2 regions of the Rossellomorea sp. QJM3NY_18 genome follow, and region 1 is predicted to be linked to the other one. Evidence: riboswitches for the same ligand, from Rfam matches in the RefSeq annotation. Region 1 holds a riboswitch; the other holds the start of a gene.
What was found. A riboswitch is a leader RNA that binds a small molecule or an ion and turns the genes downstream of it on or off. The one in region 1 is predicted to bind cyclic di-GMP.

Region 1 (7,372 bases):
TGCTGGCGGCTGATGAAGACTCGAGTGCCGTACGCTACACGAGGGACGGAGCATTCTCTGCGAGTCCTACCGGGAACGGGGAAATGATGCTCGTGAACGGAAGCGGGCTGCCGGTACTGGATGAGAATGATAACTATATTACGTTTTCTGAGGATGCCTCTTCCTTTCAGCTTGGTGATAACGGGGTTCTGACCGTTACAGGTGCCGGTGGGGGAGAAGAACGATTTAACCTCGGCGTTGTGACCGTTGAAAAATCTCAATTTCTGGAGCAATTTGGCGGGAACCTGTTAGGTTTTGCAGACAACCTGGATGAACTAGGCGTCACGGAAGATGAAGTGGTGACCAACGTCACGGGTGGAGCACGATCTGATATTTCCATGGTTCAGAATTCGTTAGAAGGATCGAACGTGGATATCAGCAAAGAAATGACGGACATGCTGAGTGTTCAACGATCATATCAATTCCAGGCGCGATCCATCTCCCTTGCAGATCAAATGATGGGCCTTGTAAATGGGATACGCTAAAAGGAGTTAAATGCTATGAGTGAAAAAGAGCTACTGCAAGAAAAAGTGACAAGAGAATCAGTAAAAACAGAAAAAAAGGCAAAGCAAAAGGACGAAACTAAGCCATCACGCTGGGTGCGTGTTCGCATGCTTCCCATCTGGCTCAGAATCCTTCTGTTCATCCTTCTTCTTGCAGGAAGCCTCGTCCTCGGTGCCGTCATCGGCTTCGCTGGCATCGGCAACGGCAACGCTGCCGACGTCTTCAAAGCAGAAACCTGGCAGCATATCATTGATATCGTAGTGAAGAAATAATTTTTGAGGGACGGACCTCGAAATCGTTAGCTTTTACGACAGTGAACCTTGATATAAAAGGGTTTCGTTGCGAATGGAGCTTGTGATTCGAGGTCCGTCCCTTTTTTTACGTAGATATCGTTGCAAATTTGGAGTTGGGAGGGACGGACCTCGAATTTGATGCCTTTTTTGAGGGGAAATGTTGATTTAAAGGGATTTCCTTGGGGGATTAGGGCGGATTTCGAGGTCCGTCCCTCCCATCCTGTTGCTATTACAACCACAGTTTCTGTACAATAAAGTGTACATACATATTGGTAGGAGGAATTATTTATGCTTGATATTAATGAGATTAAAGAGATTATTCCCCATCGTTATCCGTTTTTGCTGGTGGATCGGATTTTAGAGGTGGAGGAAGGCAAGAAAGCGGTCGGGATCAAGAATGTGACGGCGAATGAGGAGTTCTTCAATGGTCACTTTCCTGATTACCCTGTGATGCCGGGCGTGCTGATTGTCGAGGCGCTGGCTCAGGTCGGAGCTGTGGCGATGCTGAAGGTCGAGGATAACCGTGGACGTCTGGCGTTCTTCACGGGCATTGACAAATGCCGTTTCAAGCGTCAGGTAAAGCCTGGTGATCAGCTCCGACTTGAAGTGGAAATGATCCGCTTTAAAGGACCGATCGGTAAAGGAAAAGGTGTTGCAACCGTTGATGGTGAAGTTGCTTGTGAATTAGAGATGATGTTTGCTCTTGGGGATAAGCAAGAGTAATCAGGTATAATGCGGCCGGGTTTGATGTGATTCATTTCACGTCAAATCCGGCTTTTTTTACCTTGAAAAAATGATTCCATATGCAAGTTAATTCATTTTCCGGGAAAGCTAACAAAAGACCAACGTAACGGTCTTACATTAACCAACATAGAAAGGAGTCATACATCATGAGCAAAAAGTTACTATCGATCCTTGGTGGATCTGCACTTGCCGCTTTCCTTCTTGTAGGATGTAACGCCAACCAGGAGCCTCCTCCGGAAGACGAAGCACCAGTGGAAGAAAACGACAACATGGATGAGAATAACGATATGAACGACAACGGGGACATGAATGAAGAGAACTACCCTGAGTCAGAAGACAAGAACAAGCAAGGCGACAAAGATGCAGCGAAGGATAACAACACACCTGAAGAAGACGCTGTAGAAGATGATATTGATATGAAGGATAAGGATAATAAGGACGAGTAATGGGGTAAGACAGAGGCGACTATGAGTTGCCTCTGTTTTTTTATAAAATAAAAAATCCAGACTTTCATTTTTATGGAAATTAGACTATAGTTAATTTATAAAGTTCTTTATAAAGAACAAAACGAATATATTAATAAGAACGAAGTGATCATAACATTAGAGAGGTGGATAAATGTATAAAAAAGTTTGCAATCGATGTACTCGCTCTTCATTCAGTAGCACTGAAACAGGTGATTGGATTTGCCCATCTTGCGGTCATGACTTAACTGAAGCACCATTTTATACGCCCTTCTTAAGGCATAGTGATTTTATCCCACTCCGAAAAAAGTTAGAAGCTTATGAAAAGAATATGAACAAAAAATATCTTTGAATTTCGACAAATATCTTTATGCTTATGAAGAATACAACAATTTATTTAGTAATAAACTTGGATAATGTCGAATAAAGCATTCACTTGTAGGAAAAAAGTGTAAAAATTTTCTTTGAATAGACAAAAAATTTTGAAAAAAGATGGTACTATTGATATAACGAAAAGCGATGAAGAGTGAGGGCAGAAAAAGGCAAACCCATTGAAAAATGGGGACGCAAAGTCACAGGTCTAAAGTATTAATAGTAAATCAATTTCCTGGAAGACTACATATGAAAGACATCAACGTGAATTTGAAACGCATATTAATACGATGGCGGCTGGATTGCCTGGAATACGTTTACTGTATTTTAGGAGGGAAACAATTTGGGGAATAGAGAATTGGACCAAGAATGGGTTGAGCTAGTGAAAGAAGCCTTGGAAGCAGGAATATCTAAGCAACAAATCAGGGAGTATTTACAAAAGCAATCCCAGGAAGTAAAGGCCGGATATAAAATAATGTAATATAAATAAAGTCTTGCGAACTCTTCGCAAGACTTTATTTATTGCCTAATTTCCATTTATTAAATTCAATGAACTCCCGGAACTGTTCCTTGGTGATTCCAGAATCCATTGCTTCTTCTGCAATCTTCATCCATTCGTGATCAATGTTTTGATCCTCGGGTTGATCGTATAATAGAGCATCCATAGGAATTCCTAAAGCCGCTGAAACTTTCTCCAGAAACTGAATGGAAGGGTTTTGTTGAAGGTTACGTTCAATTGAACTCAAATATGACTTAGCTACGCCTGCTTTTTCAGCGAGCTCCGTCATGGACATTCTTTTTTCTTGTCTGTATTTCTTAACTCTCTCTCCAATCATCAGGGACACCTACCTAAAGACTTCATGTTTGAAGTCACAATATTAAATATAATTATATCATAAATAATTCGACAAGAAATTACATATTTTCGTATTATTAAATGCTCGGTTTTGCCGTTGCCGGAATCCTTGGCTTAGACACCATCTTCTCACGGAACTCACGAACAAGTTCATCCCCGGAGTACCCTTTCTGGACCAAGTCATCAAGCAGTATTTCCGCATATTCATTCCGTTGTTTCTTCAATTTTCCTTCAAACATAATGCTGATATGTTTATCCATTTCTTTGATACAACGGATGGATGTCATGAAGGCAGCAGGATCATTGGCTGCATGGGAAATCACGACCTGGATTTCCAAGTCTTCTTTGCTTTGCTGAGCCTTTTGGAAAAATTCGATGTATTCATTCGACATATACGTTTCGACAAGCCATGTTTTCTGACCGTCTTCTTTATTGATGATCAGACCGTCCACAAGCTCGAAGTCATGCAGTTCCTCGTTCTCCACTACTTGAAGGGAAATCACTTTAAAGGTTTTCATGAACGAACATCTCCCATTTAAAGGTTTTATCAAATTATATCACAGGGGGGATTTGTTTCCCTAATACATTTATAAATGAAAAAAATGACGAAAGATGCAATTTTGTGTTTTTGACCATGATTTTAATGAAAAAGAGGAAAATCTCCCTAGGCGAATTTCCGAAATTCAAGCCGTTTTTGCCTCGAATTTCGGAAATTCACGATTTTACAAGATTTGCACATAGAAGTAAGATGATATCACCTTAACAGAAAGGAGGAGATGAACCCAAGTGATCAACCAAGTGACCCTGGTGGGAAGACTGACGAAAGATCCGGAAGCGAGAAAAACAACGGAGGGAAAATCAGTACTTAGCGTGACGATTGCCGTGAACCGGCCTTATAAGAATCAGCAAGGCCAAACTGATGCCGACTTTGTACTCTGTACGATGTGGAACCGTGCAGCGGACAATACGGAGAAGTACTGCAGGAAGGGTTCCGTCGTTGGGGTGACCGGCCGCATCCAAACACGTTACTTTGAAAATGATCAAGGGAAGCGGACGTATATCACCGAAGTCGTCGCTGAAAACGTCCGTTTCCTGGACAGTAAGCACGCATCCCCGGTTACACCTGAACCGAGCAAGAAAGAACCAATCGAATTGCCGTTCTAATTTTTTAAAAGGGAGATGGAGTTTTGGTCACACTGCAAGAACTTGAACAAAGAATCGATCGACTGGAAAAAATGACGGAAGATCTCATTAAAAAAGTAGCAAGAGTCAATGTCGAAAACTTCTACTTATCTCAACGGGTAACCGCCCTTGAACAAGGATACGAATATCCAAACCCGGTTTTGAAAACCTCATCTTGATCTTTTATAACCCTCAACCAGATTTCTTTCCATAAGCGTTAATCCAACCTATAAGTACTCTGTCTCAAATTCCAATGGTCACCCGCACGATGCCCCTGATTTGCCTCATTAGACATAAATATGTATAGCGGTTAGTAAGTGAAATATTCCCCTTTTTGTCTTCATATTGAGCCGGTTTCCTTGAGGGGAGGCTGGTGTTTTTTTTATTAGTTATGGTTGTTCACGATTTGGAACGAGTTTCACAGTACAAAGGAGAAAAAGCATCACTTTTTAAATGGAAATCCTATTATATTTGTACAAAACACTGATTTGTCCAACCCCTTTTAAAAAAAACCCCTTTCCCATAAAAGGAAAGAGGCAACAACAACATCTATTCCAACACCAGCAACGATTCCAGATCCTGATCCGACAATTCCGTTACCCACTGGTCACTGCGGATGATTTCGTCGTTCAGAGCCTGCTTTTTCATGAGCATGGCATCGATTTTTTCTTCAAGGGTGCCTGATGAAACGAGCTTGTGCACGTGGACGAAGCGTTTCTGGCCGATCCGGTAGGCACGGTCGGTGGCCTGGTTCTCGACGGCCGGGTTCCACCAGCGGTCGTAGTGGACGACGTGGTTGGCAGCGGTCAGGTTCAGACCGGTACCGCCTGCTTTCAGTGACAGAAGGAAGACAGGGAAGTCGCCGTTTTGGAATTTCTCGACGAGTTCATCCCGTTTTCCTTTAGCCGTGCTTCCGTTCAGGAACGGGACATTAACATCGAATTCTTCCTTCATCACTTCCTGGATCATCTCGCCCATTGAGATATACTGGGTAAAGATCAGGCAGGCTTCGCCAGATTCTAGGGCGGTTTCAACGATGTCCTTCAGTTTCTGCATTTTTTCAGAGCGGGACAGGATCGACTTCGGGTCCGGTTCTTTTAAATAGAGAGCCGGATGGTTACAGAGCTGCTTCAGCTGGTTAAGCATTTGCAGGATCAATCCTTTGCGCTCAAATCCGCTCAGTGTTTCTATTTTAGCGAGCGTGTCTTTCACAAGCTGCTCATACAGGGCCGCCTGCTCGGCAGTCAGATGACAATATTCTTTCTGCTCGAGTTTTTCAGGCAGATTCAATTCGACTTCAGGGTCTTTCTTCGTACGACGCAGTAAGAACGGTTTGATTTTGGCCTGAAGCTCTTTGACTTTTTCTTCGTTCTCGTCTTTTTCGATGGGAGCGATGTAATTTTTCTGGTACTGGGTGAACCCACCGAGATAGCCGTGGTTCAGGAAATCAAAGATCGACCACAGTTCTGACAGACGATTCTCCATCGGGGTCCCGGTGAGAGCAATATGATGCTTGCCGCTCAGCTTACGGATCGCACGGGACTGCTTCGTATTGGCATTCTTGATATTTTGGGCCTCATCAAGAGAAATCGATGTCCATTCGACGAGTGATAGCTCGTCATAATCGATATGGGACAAGCCGTAAGAGGTGAGCACCACATCGACATCTTTGATCGCAGCAGCAAAATTTTCTCCCTTTGCACGGGTTGGACCGTAATGTAGATGAACCTTCAAGTCCGGAGCAAATTTCTCCAACTCACGCTGCCAGTTTCCGAGCACGGAGGTAGGGGCAACGATCAGGGAAGGGGTTTCCGGTTTTTCGGTATCCCTCACATGTTGCAGATACGTGATCAGCTGTACCGTTTTCCCGAGTCCCATGTCATCAGCAAGACAGGCGCCAAAGCCAAACTTCCGTAAAAAGAGCATCCAGCTCATCCCCAGCTGCTGGTAGGGACGGAGCTCACCGATAAAACTATCAGGCGTTTCCGTAAGCGGAATCGATGACACATTCGTCAGCTGATGAACCATTTTTTTCATGGAGCGGTTGAGCTCGAGTTGGATCCGAGCGTATTGATAAGGATCATGCTCATCGTCATTGGGGTCCGTTTCCGACTCATCGTCCTCACGGGGGACAAGCTCCTGTTCGAGCATATCCTGGATCGAGATTCCTTCCTGTTTGGCTTTCGTCATCATCTGTTGAATCCGGCGAATCATGGCAGGATCGAGCTTCATCCACTGACCGCGGATTTTGACCAATTGGCGTTGATCATCAACGAGCTGATTGAAGTCATCCTCAGAAAGATTGACACCGTTCATGGAGAGACGCCAGTCGAAATCGAGCATGGCGTTGAGTCCCACGAAGGATTTACGATAGCTCGTATCCGTGTTTTTTAGCTTTGCTTTCACGAGTACTTGGGCATCCTTCATCGCTTCCCACCAGGATGGGAGGAGGATCTCAATGTCGAGATCGATGAGCTTCTCACTGAGCACGGATAGAAAATCCCATGCGTCGTGTTCACCAAGTGAGGTCCTGAGAGAGCCATCCGTGTCACGGAGGATCGGCAGCATTTTCATCCAGCGTTTCTGTTCAGCAGATACGTCGTTCAGATGTTTTTTCCAGGAAGGGGGAACCGTGTCTTCAGCAAGGGATATGATCCGATTCTGTTTCTTTCGGTCTCGTAAAATCGTTTCTAGTTCCCAGGACTCATCCTCATCGAGGGGCTCTGTAATCCGGAGTCCGATTGAAAAGGGCAGCTCTTCATCGCCGCCAGCGATCCATTCACTCCAACGCTTCTCATCAAAGTACGCATCAAGCTCCTCAGACGTCAGCGTACTCTCCTTCAGCTTCTGAATCCGCTTCATCGCACTCGATCCACCAGACGCCATCGCCTCATTCAACGCCCCCTGAAACCAGTTTT
Region 2 (7,372 bases), 210 kb from region 1:
GCAGCAATACATCTATGCGATACCCACCATGGCCCCAACCGATTATGATTGTATGTGGCTCTTCTGCCAGCATATCGAGTCAACCTCCACCAGAGAAGGAAAAACCTATGTGCACTTCACGAATGGAGAGCAGCTTGAAATCAACTGTTCGGAAAGTGTGATCATCAAACAAAGGGAGAGGGCAGCCGTCACCATGACTCATTTCTCCACCATCCCGTCCATCTCATCCTTGAACCGCAACGAAACCGGACTCCACCTCCCCGGATTCCACTCACACCTCCAGAACCTGGACGAACTCGGCGCCGATCTCAGAGGGACGGACCTCTAAAAGGTAACAAACAATCGAATATTAAAAAAACAGGAGTAGGAAACGTGTTCCAACTCCTATTTGTCGTTGTTTCAAAAAAATGAGTGTGTTAAATAATTGAATCTAGTAATGAGCCGTTAACCAGAATGGATTGGATAAACTCTGAAACTTGTAGGTGTTTTTACTATTTTATATGCTCATGAAGTTGATTGGAGCGGAAGGTGCTCGACTCCGACGGGGAATAGCGGGAAAGTTGAGACCCCGCAGGGCATAGCCCGAGGAGGCTCAACTCACGCCCCGCGGAAAGCGAGCACCTGCAGCGGAAGTCAACCAGCACTTTCCCTTTCAATTAATAACTATTAAAATAGAAAGCTTCCCCACTATTCCCATCAAAAACAACGGTCTATTTTAAAATTTAATTTCATATAATATAAAATTTAATTGAAATATTATTTTAAAAGCGAGTATAATAGAATTAATGTAAACGCATACAGATTTCTGGGAGGAATGACTTGTGAAAGAAGATAATGTTTTTGAATTATCAACAGAGAAGGTGAATCAGAATACGCTCGGGATTGATACAGCGAGTACCGGCGATATTCTTCACATGATGAATGAGGAAGATCAGAAGGTGGCCGAGGCTGTCAAAGTGGTCATCCCACAAATAGAAGGAGTGGTCGATAAGGTCGTGACGTCCATTTCTCAAGGCGGAAGACTGATTTATATGGGAGCCGGTACAAGCGGAAGGCTCGGTGTCCTGGATGCGGTGGAATGCCCGCCGACGTTCAGCGTGGATAGTGACGTCGTCGTCGGTTTGATTGCCGGCGGTGAGAAGGCGTTCGTGAAAGCGGTGGAAGGCGCTGAGGATGATGAGGGATTGGGTGTGGCAAATCTGCAGGAAATCGGTCTGACTCCTGTGGACACGGTTGTCGGAATCGCAGCTAGCGGTCGTACCCCTTATGTCATCGGAGGCTTGAGATATGCAAGGGAAATAGGGGCAACCACGGTGGCTCTTTCCTGTAATACGGGTTCCAAGATTTCTGCAGAAGCTGAGCATTCGATCGAAGTCGACGCAGGTCCCGAAGCACTGACAGGGTCCACCCGGTTAAAAGCGGGTACGGCTCAGAAAATGGTGCTGAATATGATTTCCACAGCAAGCATGATCAAGCTTGGGAAAGCCTACGGAAACCTGATGGTGGATGTGAATATCAGTAACTATAAGCTTGAGCAACGGGCGATCGGCATCATCGAGAGCATCACGGGGGCTGATAAAGAAACGGCCGCAGCGACGCTTGAGAAGGCGAATAATGAAGTGAAACCTTCGATTGTGATGATTACCCTCGGCTGCGGGTACGAAGAAGCGAAGAGCCGCCTGGAAGATGCCAACGGATATGTCCGGCTGGCCATTGAAAAATAGTCTTATCGTATAGGGGTACCTGTCCCCATCCGTTCATAGAAATAGAATGGGAGGGACAATCAATCGATAAATGGAACGAAAGGGGAAGGTGAAAGTGACGAATAAAGAATTGGCAGGAGTCATTTTGGAACGGTTTGGCGGTGCTGATAATATTGCAAGCTATGAACATTGCATGACGAGATTGAGAGTGAAGGTGTATAACGAGGACCTTGTTCAGAAAGCCGAGATCAAGAAGATAGAAGGAGTATTTGGGTTCGTGGAGGATGAAACGTATCAGGTCATCCTGGGGCCGGGTAAGGTCAATAAGGTGACGGAAGAATTCGGGAAGCTCGCTGCCTCCACAAAAGGAAATCTTGACCTGAAGGCACGGGCAGCAGAGCAAAAGGCTGATCTGAAGAAAAAGAACGCGACGCCATTCAAGCTGCTTCTAAGACGCGTGGCAAATATCTTCATTCCCCTCATCCCTGCGCTCATCGCGTCAGGATTGATCACCGGGTTCACGAAGTTCTTCGTTCAGGCAGGCTTGCTGAACGGGGAATCCCAACTTGTCATGATGCTTTCGATTATCGGAAGCGGGTTATTCGGTTACCTCGGCATCCTGGTCGGGATGAATGCAGCAAAGGAATTCGGCGGATCGGCGGCACTTGGTGGCTTGGCGGGGATATTGATCATCAATCCCGCGATTGGTGATGTAACACTGTTCGGAGAAAATCTGCTACCTGGCCGGGGTGGATTGATTGGTGTGCTGATTGCAGCCATCTTCATCGCATTTGTTGAGAAGAACGTTCGAAAGGTCATTCCTCAGGCGGTCGATATCATTGTGACGCCGACGATAGCGTTACTCGTTACAGGTTTATTGACGTACACGGTATTTATGCCGGTTGGCGGTTTTATTTCTGACATTATTACAAATGGTCTCCTTTCTCTTATTGACATGGGTGGCCTTGTTGCGGGATTCGTCCTTGGCGCTACCTTCCTGCCACTCGTTGTGACAGGCTTGCATCAAGGATTGACGCCAGTCCATTTAGAACTGATCAATACAATCGGGGATGACCCGCTATTACCGATCCTTGCCATGGGCGGAGCCGGGCAGGTTGGAGCGGCATTTGCCATCTTCATGAAAACGAAAAAGAAGAAGCTGAAGCGGGCAATCGGCGGGGCGCTTCCTGCCGGGATGCTTGGAATCGGTGAGCCATTGATTTTCGGTGTCACCCTTCCATTAGGAAGACCGTTCCTGACGGCTTGTTTAGGAGCAGGCTTCGGTGGAGCATTCCAGGCGTACTTCGATGTAGCGACGTTCGCCATCGGGGTATCCGGTCTGCCTTTGATCTTCTTAGTCAACGCCGGAGAGATCCTCTACTATACTCTTGGACTATTGATTGCCTATGCGGCAGGATTTGCTTTGACGTACCTGTTTGGGTTCAAGGATGAAATGGCGAGTGAGTTTGAATGATCGGAATTTCCGTCTATCTGTCTGATGAAGATGCTGAGGCGAGGATTCTTCGTGCCTCGGCGTCAGGTGTCAAACTCGCTTTTACCTCCCTTCATATTCCGGAAGAATCAGGCATAAGCACTGAGAGGGTGAGAGGTCTCCTGTCCCTTTTTAAAAGGGAAGGATTCCAGGTGTTTGCCGATGTGTCAAAGAAGACGCCTGCCATGCTTGGGCTTCATCATTTTGAAGAGCTGAAGGAACTGGGCGTCACGTCACTGAGACTGGACGATGGATTCACGACGGATGAAATGCTCGAGTTATCCCGTCATTTTCGGATCGCCATCAATGCCAGTACCGTTGGAGAAAAAGAACTGCAGCGGTGGATCGATTGCGGGCTGGAAACAGGAAACAGGATTGCCTGGCATAATTTCTATCCGAAACCGGAAACAGGGTTGGATGAGGAGTATTTTCTGGAGCAGCAACATTTGTATGATACGCTCAGTATTCCCATCTATGCGTTTATACCGGGGGATGAAAAGAAGCGTGGCCCTCTCCATCTGGGACTTCCCACTTTGGAAGACCACCGAGGTCAAAGTCCTTATGTCAGTGCCGTACAATTGAAACGGTGGGGCGTGTCGGGTGTATTCGTTGGCGACCCGGGCTGTTCTGTGGAACTGCTGGGGAAACTTGTACGCTTTGATCAGGAGGATGTCATCGAGCTCTCGTACAGAGGAAGTGATGGAATCCAAGGGGAGTACCAGCTCAGACCGGATCCGGGCCGGGATGTGTTTCGGTTGTTGGACACAAGGACGGAAAGCGAGATTCCTCCACAACTTACCGAGGAGCGGCCACGGGGTACGATTACACAGGATAATGATCTGTATGGGCGGTATAAGGGTGAAATGCAGATTGTTCGATGTGACTTAGAGAGTAACCCTAAAGTGAATGTTGTGGGTAGAATTTGTACAGAGTACCTGGATGTTATAGAGTTATTTGAGTCAGGTCAAAGGATAGAGATTAAAAGGAACTTCATTTATTGGAGGCCACTGAAAAAGTCCAGCATTTTAGAGATGAAAAATGATGTTTAAAAAACGAGGCTCCAGATTCGCTTCTAAGCGACGATAGACTGGTAGGGAGACATATTTGACCCCCTAAAAAACAGCATTTTTATAAAGTGACTACTTTTTCAGTGGCTTCATTTATTGAAGTTCTTTTTTATTTGAAATAGCGAGAGTACAATCAATCAATTATGGTCATATGCGGCTTCTTCTGTTCGTTATAATAAAAACAATCACCGTCATTGAGAAATTTGTCGATAAGTATTTTCTTTTAAATGATAGATTATTCTGATATTGGTTTTATAATGTAAATATAAGTATATTGATTTATGAAATTTAATTAGTATAAGGGGGGAGTTCCTTGTGCCGAGTTATTACATGAAAGAGATTTGGACACCATTAAAAATATTTGGGATAAAGATTTTTAGATCAGAAGAAAACAGCATCTTTATAAAAGTTTTCCGAAAACCAAGGAAACGTATTTTCTAAACCCGATATTATAAATACTTTTAAAAAAGCGTACGATAAAGGCAAACCCATTGAAAAATGGTGGCGCAGAGCTATAGGGGTTTCCGTCGTTGAGACGATGCCAGCCAGCTACCGTATACGCCGTTTTCCATTCTATCACCACACTGGAATTCTCATATTCCATTTGCATATCTTACCTTCTCCTTCACCATCTCTAGCACTATTTCAAAGCTTGAACCTCACAGCTTTCATTATTTAACCAAAATCATTGATTTGCTTCACTCGTTGGAACCCTCTCACAAAAATTTTCATTTCTGCGTGGCAAAAAGGCCCTACATAATAAATTGAATAGGAGTTGAGGTAATGACGAAAATCTGCACCTGCTTATGTGTGTTTCTACTTATCTTCAGTTTCAGTATCACTCCAATACTTGCTGCTGGTACCTTTGATCGATCATCCATCAAAAAAGAAATTTTCTCTGTTTCAAAAAAACAATCATTCAAGGTACTCGGTGATTCAATCTCTCATGAACTGAAGGAAAAGATGAGAGGTTCTAAGAAAGTAGATGATATGAAATTGATGGGGGATATATATGAGCAGGAACCCAATGATTCCCCTCATCAGGCTGACGCTATACAACTTGACGATATCCTATTTGGAAGCTTTTGGTGGGAAGAAGATTTGGATTTTTATAGCTTAAGTATGGATGAAACTCAAGATACGTATATTTACGGAACCACATTGACGCCACTCAATGACCTTGGATATTTGCTATTCAGTCCGAATGGCGAGCCGATTTATCCGGATGAATTGCTCCAAGAGGGAAGTGAAAAACTACTGATCTATTATTCTTTACCGCCAGGTTCGTATTATCTGGTAGCCACAGATCTAAACATGTTTGGTGAAGACGGAGTATATGGACTCACCGCTTTTACTGGAGAAGAAGCCACAGATAATGTGTATCGGATATACGGGAACGACCGGTACGATACTGCCATTGAAATCTCAAAGGCAGGATGGCCGGACGGTTCAGATACGGTTGTATTAACAAGAGACACCACATTTCCTGACGCCTTGGCAGGTGCCCCCTTTGCTTATCAAGAAGATGCACCGATACTATTAAATCCAAAAGGCAGCTTAAATAATAAGGTGAAAGCACGAATAAAAGAATTAGGGGCAAAGAAAGTGGTCATTTTAGGAGGGGAGGGTGCAATATCCGAGGAAGTTGCCAAGGACCTGAGGAAAAACGGCTTGGATGTACAGCGGATCGGAGGGAAGACAAGATATGAAACGGCAGCTAACATTGCCAAGCAACTGGGTGATTATAAACAAGCAGTCATCGCCTATGGCGGTAACTTCCCGGATGCATTATCCATCGCCCCATATGCTGCATCCAATGGGATTCCGATCCTTTTGAGCCCTAAACAAGAATTAGCGAGTGAAACGAAGGGAGCCCTGAAGTCTGTTACGGATACGATTATTGTGGGTGGGAAAGCAGTCATCTCAGAGCAGGTGGAAAAACAACTTGCTAAAAAGAATCCTTTTCGAATTTCAGGTAAAGACCGTTATGAAACATCGGTCAACATCGCCACTCAGCTTCAAATTCCGAGGGATATCATTACAGTTGCAACAGGAGAAAATTTTGCAGATGCCCTAACAGGATCCGTCCTTGCAGCAAAATACTATGAACCTATTATTCTGGTTCAGAAAAATAAAGTGCCAGCCTCGGTAAGAACATATATTTCAGATAATAGAACCTGGTATTACACTGTACTTGGCGGAGAAGGGGCTATTTCTGAACAAGTGGTGCAAGAGCTAAGCGGTTTGTAATTGAGAAGGACGAATGGTCATCCCCAGGGGCGGGCCTTCGTCTTTTTTTATTTTCAGCAACTGAAACGACCCAACCTGAAGAAAATACCAAATGATTATCATCCTGCCGCTGATTTTCTGTTATGATATTATCAACGAATATTTCGACAATAACCGGAATGAAGGGAATGCCAATCAATGACTAGTGCTTCAACCATGCTGATACAATACCTGGAAGATCATTCAGACGAATTTCTACATAATTGGCGCAAAAGTATCGTCATTTCAGATAATGATATATATAAAGAAGAAGTATTGAACAATGGTGTGAAGATGTTTCAATTAGTGAAGCGTGCGATTGTGAAGCCCCTCACGGAAGAAGAAATCACCACACTTGCCAACAAGACGGCTCTTGAACGGGTCAATGCCAACGTGAATATCAGCGAATTCGTATATAACGTGAATATAGGCAAGAGCATCATCATTAAATGGGTGAGTAATTCTGGAATCGAACTGCGGACATTGCAGCCCTTGATTGAAGATATTAATTCGCTATTTGACCGATTTTCCTATCTAGCTGTCAGAAAATATACGGAAATAAAAGAGCAGCAGCTTCAAGAGAAGGAACTGTATATCGACCAGACCCACAAGGAACGATTGACGATCCTAGGTCAGATGAGTTCAAGCTTCGTTCACGAATTTCGGAACCCCCTGACGTCCATCATCGGTTTCACTAAGCTCCTGCAGAATGGCTACCCTGATCTTCCATACCTGGATATCATGCAGCATGAGCTTGAGCAACTAAATTACCGCATCTCTCAATTCCTTCACGTATCGAGAAAAGACCTGATCGATAGTACAAGGGAAGAAATCATCCTGAC

Region 2: linked by a shared signal. The riboswitch ahead of AC0VXY_RS20075 (cell wall-binding repeat-containing protein) and the one ahead of AC0VXY_RS21025 (anti-repressor SinI family protein) in region 1 are both predicted to bind cyclic di-GMP.

The regions. Positions count from the first base shown of each region.
Region 1 covers NZ_CM149659.1:4,097,708-4,105,079, reverse strand. The annotation lists gene AC0VXY_RS21045 (flagellar hook-basal body protein) at 1-524, shown strand, start outside; gene AC0VXY_RS21040 (DNA-directed RNA polymerase subunit beta) at 540-815, shown strand; gene fabZ (3-hydroxyacyl-ACP dehydratase FabZ) at 1,125-1,559, shown strand; gene AC0VXY_RS21030 (hypothetical protein) at 1,727-2,026, shown strand; cyclic di-GMP riboswitch class I at 2,576-2,726, shown strand; gene AC0VXY_RS21025 (anti-repressor SinI family protein) at 2,760-2,897, shown strand; gene AC0VXY_RS21020 (helix-turn-helix domain-containing protein) at 2,932-3,252, opposite strand; gene AC0VXY_RS21015 (YwpF-like family protein) at 3,350-3,790, opposite strand; gene AC0VXY_RS21010 (single-stranded DNA-binding protein) at 4,059-4,436, shown strand; gene AC0VXY_RS21005 (hypothetical protein) at 4,460-4,633, shown strand; gene AC0VXY_RS21000 (DEAD/DEAH box helicase) at 5,004-7,372, opposite strand, start outside.
Region 2 covers NZ_CM149659.1:3,887,769-3,895,140, reverse strand. The annotation lists gene AC0VXY_RS20095 (competence protein ComK) at 1-328, shown strand, start outside; gene murQ (N-acetylmuramic acid 6-phosphate etherase) at 822-1,724, shown strand; gene AC0VXY_RS20085 (PTS transporter subunit EIIC) at 1,819-3,177, shown strand; gene AC0VXY_RS20080 (MupG family TIM beta-alpha barrel fold protein) at 3,174-4,244, shown strand; cyclic di-GMP riboswitch class I at 4,734-4,819, shown strand; gene AC0VXY_RS20075 (cell wall-binding repeat-containing protein) at 5,046-6,512, shown strand; gene AC0VXY_RS20070 (histidine kinase N-terminal domain-containing protein) at 6,690-7,372, shown strand, end outside.